Regions from separate parts of the Streptomyces sp. NBC_00096 genome, predicted to be linked through region 3. Evidence: riboswitches for the same ligand, from Rfam matches in the RefSeq annotation. Region 3 holds a riboswitch; each other region holds the start of a gene.
What was found. Region 3 has a riboswitch for cobalamin ahead of OG904_RS02620 (ribonucleoside triphosphate reductase). Riboswitches for the same ligand answer to the same signal wherever they lie in the genome.

Region 1 (3,168 bases), 6.4 Mb from region 3:
TGGGCGACGGCGAGGAAGAGGTGGTGGCGCGCCGCGAGGTGGGCGCGCTCGTGGGCCAGGAGGGCTTCGCGTTCGCGCGGTTCCAGGGAGCGCAGCATGCCGGTGGTCACCACGACCCGGCCCCCGCTCCGCAGACCGCCGGGCAGGGCGTAGGCATCCGGTCGGGCGTCGTCCAGGACGCAGAGCTCCCCCGAGTGCGGGAGGCGGGCGACACCCTGGCGGGCGGTGCGCAGGTGCTTCGCCTCGGAGATCGCACGCCGGACCACGGTGACCGCGGTGACCGCGGCGAGCGCGCCGGACAGCGCGGAGACGCCCAGCGTCAGGAGCGCCGGACCGGCCCGGAGCGGCTGGACCAGGTGGACGAGGGCGGCCACGGGCGGAACCGCCAGGGCGAGCGGCAGCAGCAGGACTCCGAGGCAGGCCACGACCCCGACGGCGAGCGCCGCGGTGGCGAGGGTGATCGTCCACAGCGCGACCCCGGGCCTCACCCGGGCGGCGGTGCGCCGGGCGAGCGGCGGCAGCAGCCAGGGCAGCAGGAGCGGGACGATCAGCAGGGCGATCACCGACCGCCTTCCTCCAGCAGCCGCCTGAGCTCCGCCTCGTCGCCGGGGCCCAGCCCTTCGACGAACCGGGCCAGGACCACGCTGCGGTCACCGTCCTGGTCGAGCTCGCGGTGCATCCGGCGTGCGGTGAGGCCGTGGGCGTCTTCGACCGGGTGGTACAGGAAGCCCCGTCCGCCCGGGGTGCGGTCGATGACGCCCTTCTCCTGCAGCCGGGCGAGGAGCGTCGCCACCGTGGTCCGGGCCAGCGGCTGCGGTATCGCCGCCCGCACCTGCGCCGCCGACTGCGGTGTGCCCGCCGCCCAGAGCGCCGCCAGAACGCTGGACTCCAGCTCGCCCGCCGGCCGGCGTTCGTTCGCGCTGTCCGTCACGGAACCTTCCTCTCAGGTCGATCGTTTGCGGCGGGGTGGACCGGCTGCTGTTCCGCGGACGCCGAGCGGCTCCACTCCGACCACCATTATCGACCGGCCCGGCACCGGGGCGCCCCCGAGCGGGGTGCCGGATGCGTGGCCGGAAAGTGACCCCTGGTCACGGCGCTCCCGCGACCGTACGATTCGACTGCCCGGTCGCTCCGGGTGACAACTGAATGGCCGTTTGACCTGGGGGAAGCCGGTGCGAATCCGGCGCTGACCTGCAACCGTGTGGGGCGCGTACGTACGCGCTCCGAGTCGGGGAGCCCGGCATCCGGTTCGTACCACTCCCCCTGTCATGGTCTGCAGCGCGGAGCCCTGGGTCGCCGACTCGTCGACCGCCCGTTCCCGCTGCCCAGGGGGAGCGCGCGCTGTCGGGCGTGTCCGCGCGGCCGGGTTCGTGCTGTGGACCGGCCCGCCCGGAAGGCAGCACATGCACCCGAACCTCGTCCGCCGCGCCCTCGTCACCACGGCCGCCCTGGGGCTGGCGCTCGCCACGGCCCCTGCCGTCGCCCAGGCCAAGCCCGTCCCGCACACCAACGCCCCCGTCAAGGTCAGCCTCACGGTCCAGGGCCCGAACGGGGTGCTGTTCAAGGGCAGGATAAAGACGAAGGGGCACGAGGTGACCACCGCCACCGGCGGCACGCACAAGTGCGACGGCACCAACGGCTCGGCGAACCCGACCGCCGTCCCCACGCCCACCGCCGCACTGGACGACGCGGCCAGGAAGAAGCACTTCACCTGGGACGGCACCTGGTACGCGTCGTTCGACGACTTCTCCGTCGACACGATCAAGAAGGTCAGCGGGGGCGGCTCCGCCTACTGGAGCATCTCCGTCAACGGCGCCCCCACCCCGGTCGGCGGCTGCCAGTTCAAGCTGAACGCCGGCGACCAGGTGGCCTTCACCTGGACCTCCTTCTGACGCCTGCGGACCTCCTTCCGACTCCTGCGGGCCTGACTCCTGCGGGCCTGACTCCTGCGGGCCTGACTCCTGCGGGCCTCCCCCTGACTCCTCACCCCGGGGGCTGCTCCAGGCGGCACGCCTCAGCCGGAGTCACCGGCTCGCCCGCCCGCACGCCGTGCAGTACGTGGGCCAGTACTTCGGCGCCGCGCACGACGCGCGGTCCGGGCCGGTTGAAGTAGGCGGGCCCGTCCAGGACCCAGACCTCCCCGGCCCGTACGGCGGGCAGCTCGTCCCACCCGGGCAGGGAGGTCAGGAGCTCGCGCTCGCGCAGGGTCCGCTCGGGCGGGAATCCGCACGGCAGGAGCAGGACGACGTCGGGGCGGGCCGCCCGTACCGCCTCCCAGGTCATCGGCCCGGTGTGCTCGCCCGGTGCGGCGAGGAGCGGCTCGCCTCCGGCGCACGTGATCTGCTCGGGCACCCAGTGCCCGGCGGGCCACAGCGGGTCGAGCCACTCGATGGCCACCACCCGGGGCCGTTCCCGGCCCCGGGTCAGCCGCTCCACCTCGGCGAGCCGGCGGCGCAACTGTTCCCGCCGCCGCTCGGCCCGCTCCCGTACGCCCAGCGACTCCCCCACGGTGACCAGGCAGTCCAGTACGTCGTCGAGGGTGCGCGGCTCCAGGCTCAGCACCCGGGGGCCCGCGTCCAGTACGCGCACCGCACGGGAGACCGCCTCGTAGGACACCGCGCAGACGTCGCACAGGTCCTGGGTGAGCACGATCTCCGGGTCGAGCGCGGCGAGCGCCGCCGTGTCCAGGGTGTAGAGGGAGGAGCCGGCATGGGCGGCCCCGCCCACGGCTTCGGAGATCTCCCGGCTGCTGAGCTCCTCCACGGCGAACTCGGCCCTCGTGACGACCGGAACCGGGGCGACCGCCTCCGGTGGCCAGTCGCATTCGTGGGTGCGTCCGACCAGGTCTGCGGCGAGACCGAGGTCCGCCACGATGTCCGTGGCCGCCGGGAGCAGGGAGACGATGCGCATGCACCGACTGTAGGTGCTCCCCAAGGAGGGCGAAGTTCCCGAGCCGGGCCCGCGTTGCGCCCCTCCTGACCTGTGGCGCCAACCCGCCACCCGCACACGGGAATTCCCTGCGTGCCACATCGCCCGGGTCGGCGCCGGAGCGCGCGCCCACCACGACCTCGTACCGGGTGGGAGCGGAGACGGTTCGCCGTCGCCGTCGGCGGGCCCGGGGAGCACGGCGATCCCGCCGCGTGACCGCTCCACGGTCATCCCTTGACT
Region 2 (3,168 bases), 550 kb from region 3:
CCGCGCCGCCCCTGCCGCCCTACCCGCCGTCATCCCACGACCCCTTCGCTCCGGCTGGACCCGCGCAGCATCCACAGGAAGAACGGTCCGCCGACGAGAGCCGTGACCACACCGACCGGGATCTCCTCCGGCGCGGCGGCGGTACGGGCCACCAGGTCGGCCAGGGTCAGGAACACCGCCCCGCCCAGGGCGGCCACCGGCAGCAGCGCCCGGTGCCCGGCGCCGACGACCATGCGGGCGGCGTGCGGAACCATCAGCCCCACGAAGCCGATCGCCCCGCTGTAGGCCACCAGCACCCCGATGACCAGCGAGGTGAGGACGAAGACGGCGGCCCGGAACCGGCTGGTGTCCAGGCCGAGCGTGTGGGCGCCCTCCTCCCCCGCGAGCAGCAGGTCGAGCGGCCGGGCGAGGGCGACCAGCAGCCCGGTGCCGAGGAGCAGGGCGCCGGCGGGCAGGGCCAGTTCGCCCCAGCGGGCCCCGCCGAGTCCGCCGAGCGTCCAGAACAGCACGCTGCGGATCTGGTCGGGGTGCGCGGCCAGCACCAGGATGAGGCTGGTCAGGGCGGACAGGACGTACTGCACCGCGACTCCGGCGAGGATCAGCCGGCCGGTGGTCATGGCGCCGCCGCGCCGGGCCATCGCGTAGACGGCGACGAGTGCGCCCATCGACCCGGCGAAGGCGGCGAGCGGTACGGCGGCCCCGCCCGCGAACCCGAGGACCCCGGCGCCGAAGACGATCACCAGCACCGCTCCCGCCGAGGCCCCGGAGGAGGCTCCGAGCAGGAACGGGTCGGCGAGCGGATTGCGTACGAGGGCCTGGAGCACGGTTCCCGCGACGGCCAGTCCCGCGCCGACGACGGCCCCGAGCAGGACGCGCGGCATCCGGACGTCCCACACGATCGCCCCGAAGGCGCCCGCGCCCCCTCCCGGTCCGGGTCCCCCGAGCACGATGTCGAGCACCTGGCCGGGAGGGATCCGTACCGGCCCCAGGGCCAGCCCCGCCACGGCCGACGCGGCCAGCGCGCCGGCGAGTACGGCCAGGACGAGCGGTGTACGGGTGGACGCGCGGGCGAACCGACGCCTCACGCGGCGTCGGGGTGGAGCCCGCCGCCCAGCGACTCCACGGCGTCGGCCACGCGCACGCCGAGTACCGCGGAGGACAGCGGCAGTACGACGAACCGCTGGTTCCTGACGGCGGGAACCTGCGCCAGCGCCGGGTCGTTCAACAGGCGCTGCTTCTTGGCTTCGACGGTGGTGCCGCCGTAGTCGTAGATGAGGACGACCTCGGGCTTGCGCTCGATGACCTTCTCCCACGACACGTCGCCGAAGGTGTCCTCGAGGTCGGCGAACACGTTCGTCCCGCCCGCCAGCGAGACGATCTCGTTGCCGATGCCCTTGCCTCCCGAGGTGAAGGCGGAGGCCTCGCCCGAGTCGTAGACGAAGACGGCGGGCCGGGCCTTGTCCTTCACCCGCCCGCGAACGGCGTCGATGCGGCGCTGTTCGTCCGCGATGAGCTTGTCGCCGCGCTCGGGCACACCGAAGGTCCGCGCCACTTCGGTGATCTCGGTCCTGAGCTGTTCCAGGCCGACCTTCCCGTCGGTGCAGTACTCCACGCTGAGCCGGGAGTTGATGCCGGACTTCGCGAGGCCCTCGCGGTCGCGGCCCTGCGCCTTGTCGAAGGCGCTGGAGTAACCCCCGTACACGAAATCGGGGTTGGCGCCGAGCAGGACCTCCTTGGAGGGGTACTCCTTCGCCAGCACCTTGATCTTGTCGTAGGCGGGTCGGTAGGCGGGCAGCACGGCGTCGTCGAGGTAGGCCGTCCCGGCCATCTTCTCCTCCAGCCCGAGGGCCAGGAGGATCTCGGTGGCGTGCTGGTTCATCGCGACGGCGCGCCGCGGCGGCGCCTGATAGGTGCTGCTGACACCGCAGTTGGTGACGGTGTACGGGTACCCGGGCGCGGCGCCCGCCCCCGCGGCCGCGTCGTTCGCCCCGGCCGGGGATCCCGCCGGGGCCCCGCACGCGGTCAGCGGTATCAGGAGCGGGACGGGCAGGAGCGCGCGCAGAAGTGCGCGGGGGTACGACGGCATGACGAAGCCTCTCCGGGGGATCCGCGTCCCCTGGTCGAACCGAAAAGGCGGTGCGTCAGTGTCTGGCTCCGGTTCCCCTGGGGGTTCCGGTCACAGTGGCGGGACCGCACCGGATTCGCACCGGATTCCTGTCCTGCACCGCCTGGATGACCCGGTCCACTCTGCCATACGGAGTGCGATCATCCGTTCGGGTGCAGCGCGTCGGCCGTCCGGGAGGCGAGCGTCCGCAGGGCCTCTTCGGAGGGGGATCCCGGCTCGGCGGTGTAGAGGTAGAGGGCCTGGTCGGGGTCGTCCGGGAGGGTGAGGGACTCGTACTCCAGGGCCAGTTCACCGACGACGGGGTGGCGGTAGCGCTTGGTGCCGTGGGTGTATTCGAGCACGTCGTGCGCGGCCCACCACTGCCGGAAGTCCTCGTCGCTCTCCGACAGTTCGTCGACGAGGGGGCGCAGCGCGGGGTCGTACGGGTGCCGGCCCGCGTAGAGCCGCAGCGCGGCGACGGCTCCGCGCGCGCCGGTCTCCCAGTCGGCGAGGAGCTCGCGGGCGGCGGGGTCGAGGAAGATGAAGCGGGCGAGGTTGCGGTCCCGGTGGGCCAGTGCGTCGAAGTCGGTGTAGAGGGCCTTGGCGAGCCGGTTCGCGGCCAGGACGTCCAGCCGGTGCCCCATGATCATCGCCGGGGTGCCGTCCAGGGCGTCCAGCACCCGGTACAGCCCGGCCCGCACGCGCTGCGGTACGGCGGCTCCGGTGGATCCGGCGGCGCGGACGGTTCCGGGCGCGGATCCGCGTACGGGGTCGCTTCCCGGCTGGTGTCCGCGCCCATGCCCGAGCCCATGTCCTGGCCCATGTCCTGGCCCATCTCTGAGCCCATCTCCGAGCCCGAGCCCGAGCCCGAGCCCGAGCCCGAGCCCGTGCCCATGTCCGTGGCCGTTTCCGCCTCCGCCTCCGGACCCGCGCCCGTCGGCCCGCTGCGGCCGGGCCAGGTCGAAGAGGTGGCTGCGCTCGGTGGCGTCGAGCCGTAGCGCACGGGCCACCGCGTCGAGCACCTCGGTGGAAACGTGCAGGTTGCGGCCCTGCTCCAGCCGGAT
Region 3 (3,168 bases):
TACGGGTTGGCGTCGGTGCCGGCCTGGAGGATGCCGGGGAAGCGGGCCCGGTCCTCCTTCGCGAAGCGGTAGGTGGTGCCCTCGGCCGGGGTGGCCTCCAGGTTGTAGAGGTGACCGGTGCTCTCCTGGAAGTCCACCATCCGCTCCCGGACCCGGTCGAGGAGCCGGACCGCGAGGGCGTGGCCCTCGGGCGCGGTGATGTCGTACGCGCCCCCGCTGAAGTTGCGGATCATCTCGTTGACGCCGTTGACGCCGATGGTGGAGAAGTGGTTGCGCAGGGTGCCCAGGTACCGCTTGGTGTACGGGAAGAGGCCGCCGTCGATCAGGTCCTGGACGGTGGTCCGCTTCAGTTCGAGGCTGTCCCTGGCCAGCGCGCACAGCCGGTCCACCTCGGCGAGCAGCCCCGCCTCGTCGCCCGCGTGGGTGTGTCCGAGCCGGGCGCAGTTGAGGGTGACCACCCCGAGCGAGCCGGTCTGCTCGGCGCTGCCGAAGAGGCCGTTGCCGCGCTTGAGGAGCTCCGTCAGGTCCAGCTGGAGCCGGCAGCACATGGAGCGGATCATGTTCGGTTCGAGCTCGGAGTTGATGAAGTTCTGGAAGTACGGGAGTCCGTACTTGGCGGTCATCGCGAAGAGCCGTTCGGCGTTCTCGCTCTCCCAGGGGAAGTCCCGGGTGATGTTGTAGGTCGGGATGGGGAAGGTGAACACCCGGCCGGTGGCGTCGCCCTCCGTCATCACCTCGATGTACGCCCGGTTGATCATGTCCATCTCGGCCTGGAGCTCGCCGTAGGTGAAACCGGTCTCCTCCCCCGCGACCACCGGGATCTGCTCGCGCAGGTCCTCGGGGCAGGTCCAGTCGAAGGTGAGGTTGGTGAAGGGGGTCTGGGTGCCCCAGCGCGAGGGCACGTTCAGGTTGTGCACGAGCTCCTGGACGCACTGCCTGACCTGTTCGTACGTCATCGCGTCGAGGCGGACGTAGGGGGCGAGGCAGGTGTCGAAGGAGGAGAAGGCCTGGGCGCCGGCCCATTCGTTCTGCAGGGTGCCGAGGAAGTTCACGATCTGCCCGACGGCCGAGGACAGGTGCCGGGGCGGGGCGGAGTCGATCTGGCCGGGGACTCCGTTGAAGCCCTCGGTCAGCAGGGTGCGCAGGGACCATCCGGCGCAGTAGCCGGAGAGCATGTCCAGGTCGTGGATGTGGAGGTCGCCCTCGCGGTGGGCGCGGGCCACGGCCTCGGGGTAGACCTGCTCCAGCCAGTAGTTCGCGGTGATCTTGCCCGCGGCGTTGAGGATGAGGCCGCCGAGCGAGTACCCCTGGTTGGCATTGGCGTTCACCCGCCAGTCCCGGCGGTCCAGGTATTCGGTCACGGTCTCTACGGCGTCGACGGCAGCAGTCACGGCAGCCCTCCCACGAGGCTTGGCACGGAAGAATGGATCACGTGCCGGCAGGTGTCGGACTCGTCCGCCGGAGCGGACTCACCGTTGCGGGGCAGTCCCGGATTCCCACCGGGTTCCCTGTTGCCTCGGTCGGGGCGCGCATGAGCGGGCCCCGCCGAACCGGCAGGACCAACACTACATATGGATACGACTCGGGCACGCCACCACTACATATGGGGTGACGAAGGTCCTGCGACTCAGGCCCTTCGCCCCGGCTCCGCCCGCCCGTTACCCGCGGCCGCTGGTGGCCGCGTAGTACTGGAGGTCCTGGACCTCCACCGCACGGTCCACCGGGTAGCCCAGCTCCACCCGAACCCCGGTGCTGCCACCGCGCACCACGACCGCCGAGGCCCTGCCCGGCTTCAGTGGCAGCAGTTCGGAGTGCACCCCGACCGGGGCCTCGCGCACGTCCTCGGCCGTCCCGACGGCCGTACGGATGCTCGCGGGCGCGGCCAGGAAGCTCAGCACCTCCACCGTGTCGCGGGCCGCGGCGCTGCCCTTGCGGAGCGACATGACCAGGGACTGGCTGCCGCTCGGGTCGGCGGAGGCGAACTGGGTGCGCGCGGTCAGGTACAGCGTGTCCCGGACGATCTTCGGCCAGCTGCCCGTCTTGAACTTGGTGAGGTAGTACGAGGACAGGTCGAGGTAGGAATAACCGTTGTGCAGCGACGGGGCGAACTGGCTCCCCTCGCTGTAGTCGTTCCAGGTGGTGAGCTGGACCCAGTCGGCCCCGTCCTCGATGGACCGGGTCCATGTGGCGCGCAGGGTCGCGGTGTTGCCGGCCTCGTCGTAGATGCCCTGGTTGGGGCGGGCGTCCTGGACCGACACGGGCTGCATCCAGATCTTGCCCGCGTCGTGGGCCCTGCGCACGTCGCGCGTGGAGCTCTCCTGGCCGACGTAGCTCCGGCTGCCCCATTCGGAGAACCCGTAGCTGATGGACGAGAAATCGCCGCTGTGCGCGCCGAAGTCGAGGAAGAGCGGGACGAACGCGGTGCGGATGCCGTGCCCGGACTTCAGGGCGTCCATGACCTGGGTCCACCAGGCCGCGCTCTTGGCCTCCGCCTTGAAGGGCGAGACGACCAGCCGTCCGTCGGAGAGGCGGTGTGCGGCCGGGGCCGCGGCGAGGTCGGCCAGGGCGTCGGCGAGCACGCGCGGATCATCGGTCCCCAGGGAGGTCATGTCCGGCATCAGCATGACCCTGAAGGCCGGGTCCACCGAACGGGCCGCCTCCATCAGGAGCTTGGAGCGGTCCCAGTTCTTCCCGGAGAGGGAGAGCAGGTCGAGGGTGAATCCGTCGATGCCGGCGGCGCGGGCCGTGCGCACCTCCTGCTGGAGGTTGGCGAGCTCCCAGTTGCCGTCCTTGGGCTGGACGGGCAGCGGCCGGTCGCGCAGCAGGCCGCCGTAGCGTTCGTGCTTGCCGCTCTCGCCCGCCGGGTCCAGGTAGTTGCGGGTGTAGTAGTCGGAGTCGGCCTTCGCGTTGTCGAGGGAGAGCGGGTAGGGCGTGAAGTAGTGGGCGAAGACCAGCTTCTTGCCGGCGTCGCCGGAGCGCAGGGTGGCCGTCTGCGGCAGGTCGAAGGGCAGGGCTCCGGCGGGGCGCACCCCGCTGTCCGTACCGGTCTGCGGGACGCCCTTGTCCGGAGCCTTCGCACCCGGACTCCCGCCGGCGGACGCGGAGGGGCTCGGGCCGGTGGCCGAGGGCGTGGCGACGTCACCGGGGTCACCGGGCACCCGGTCGTCG

Region 1: it holds a riboswitch for cobalamin, as region 3 does, so the genes downstream of both, OG904_RS31190 (DUF4430 domain-containing protein) here and OG904_RS02620 (ribonucleoside triphosphate reductase) in region 3, are expected to answer to the same signal.
Region 2: it holds a riboswitch for cobalamin, as region 3 does, so the genes downstream of both, OG904_RS00135 (ABC transporter substrate-binding protein) here and OG904_RS02620 (ribonucleoside triphosphate reductase) in region 3, are expected to answer to the same signal.

The regions. Positions count from the first base shown of each region.
Region 1 is NZ_CP108221.1:6,970,096-6,973,263, reverse strand. Features, by position in the region: gene OG904_RS31200 (M56 family metallopeptidase) at 1-563, opposite strand, end outside; gene OG904_RS31195 (BlaI/MecI/CopY family transcriptional regulator) at 560-931, opposite strand; cobalamin riboswitch at 1,111-1,260, shown strand; gene OG904_RS31190 (DUF4430 domain-containing protein) at 1,404-1,892, shown strand; gene OG904_RS31185 (cobalamin-binding protein) at 1,984-2,910, opposite strand.
Region 2 is NZ_CP108221.1:27,847-31,014, reverse strand. Features, by position in the region: gene OG904_RS00140 (FecCD family ABC transporter permease) at 30-1,085, opposite strand; gene OG904_RS00135 (ABC transporter substrate-binding protein) at 1,082-2,086, opposite strand; cobalamin riboswitch at 2,122-2,263, opposite strand; gene OG904_RS00130 (helix-turn-helix domain-containing protein) at 2,266-3,168, opposite strand, start outside.
Region 3 is NZ_CP108221.1:582,461-585,628, forward strand. Features, by position in the region: gene OG904_RS02620 (ribonucleoside triphosphate reductase) at 1-1,391, opposite strand, end outside; cobalamin riboswitch at 1,420-1,570, opposite strand; gene OG904_RS02625 (glycoside hydrolase family 71 protein) at 1,659-3,168, opposite strand, start outside.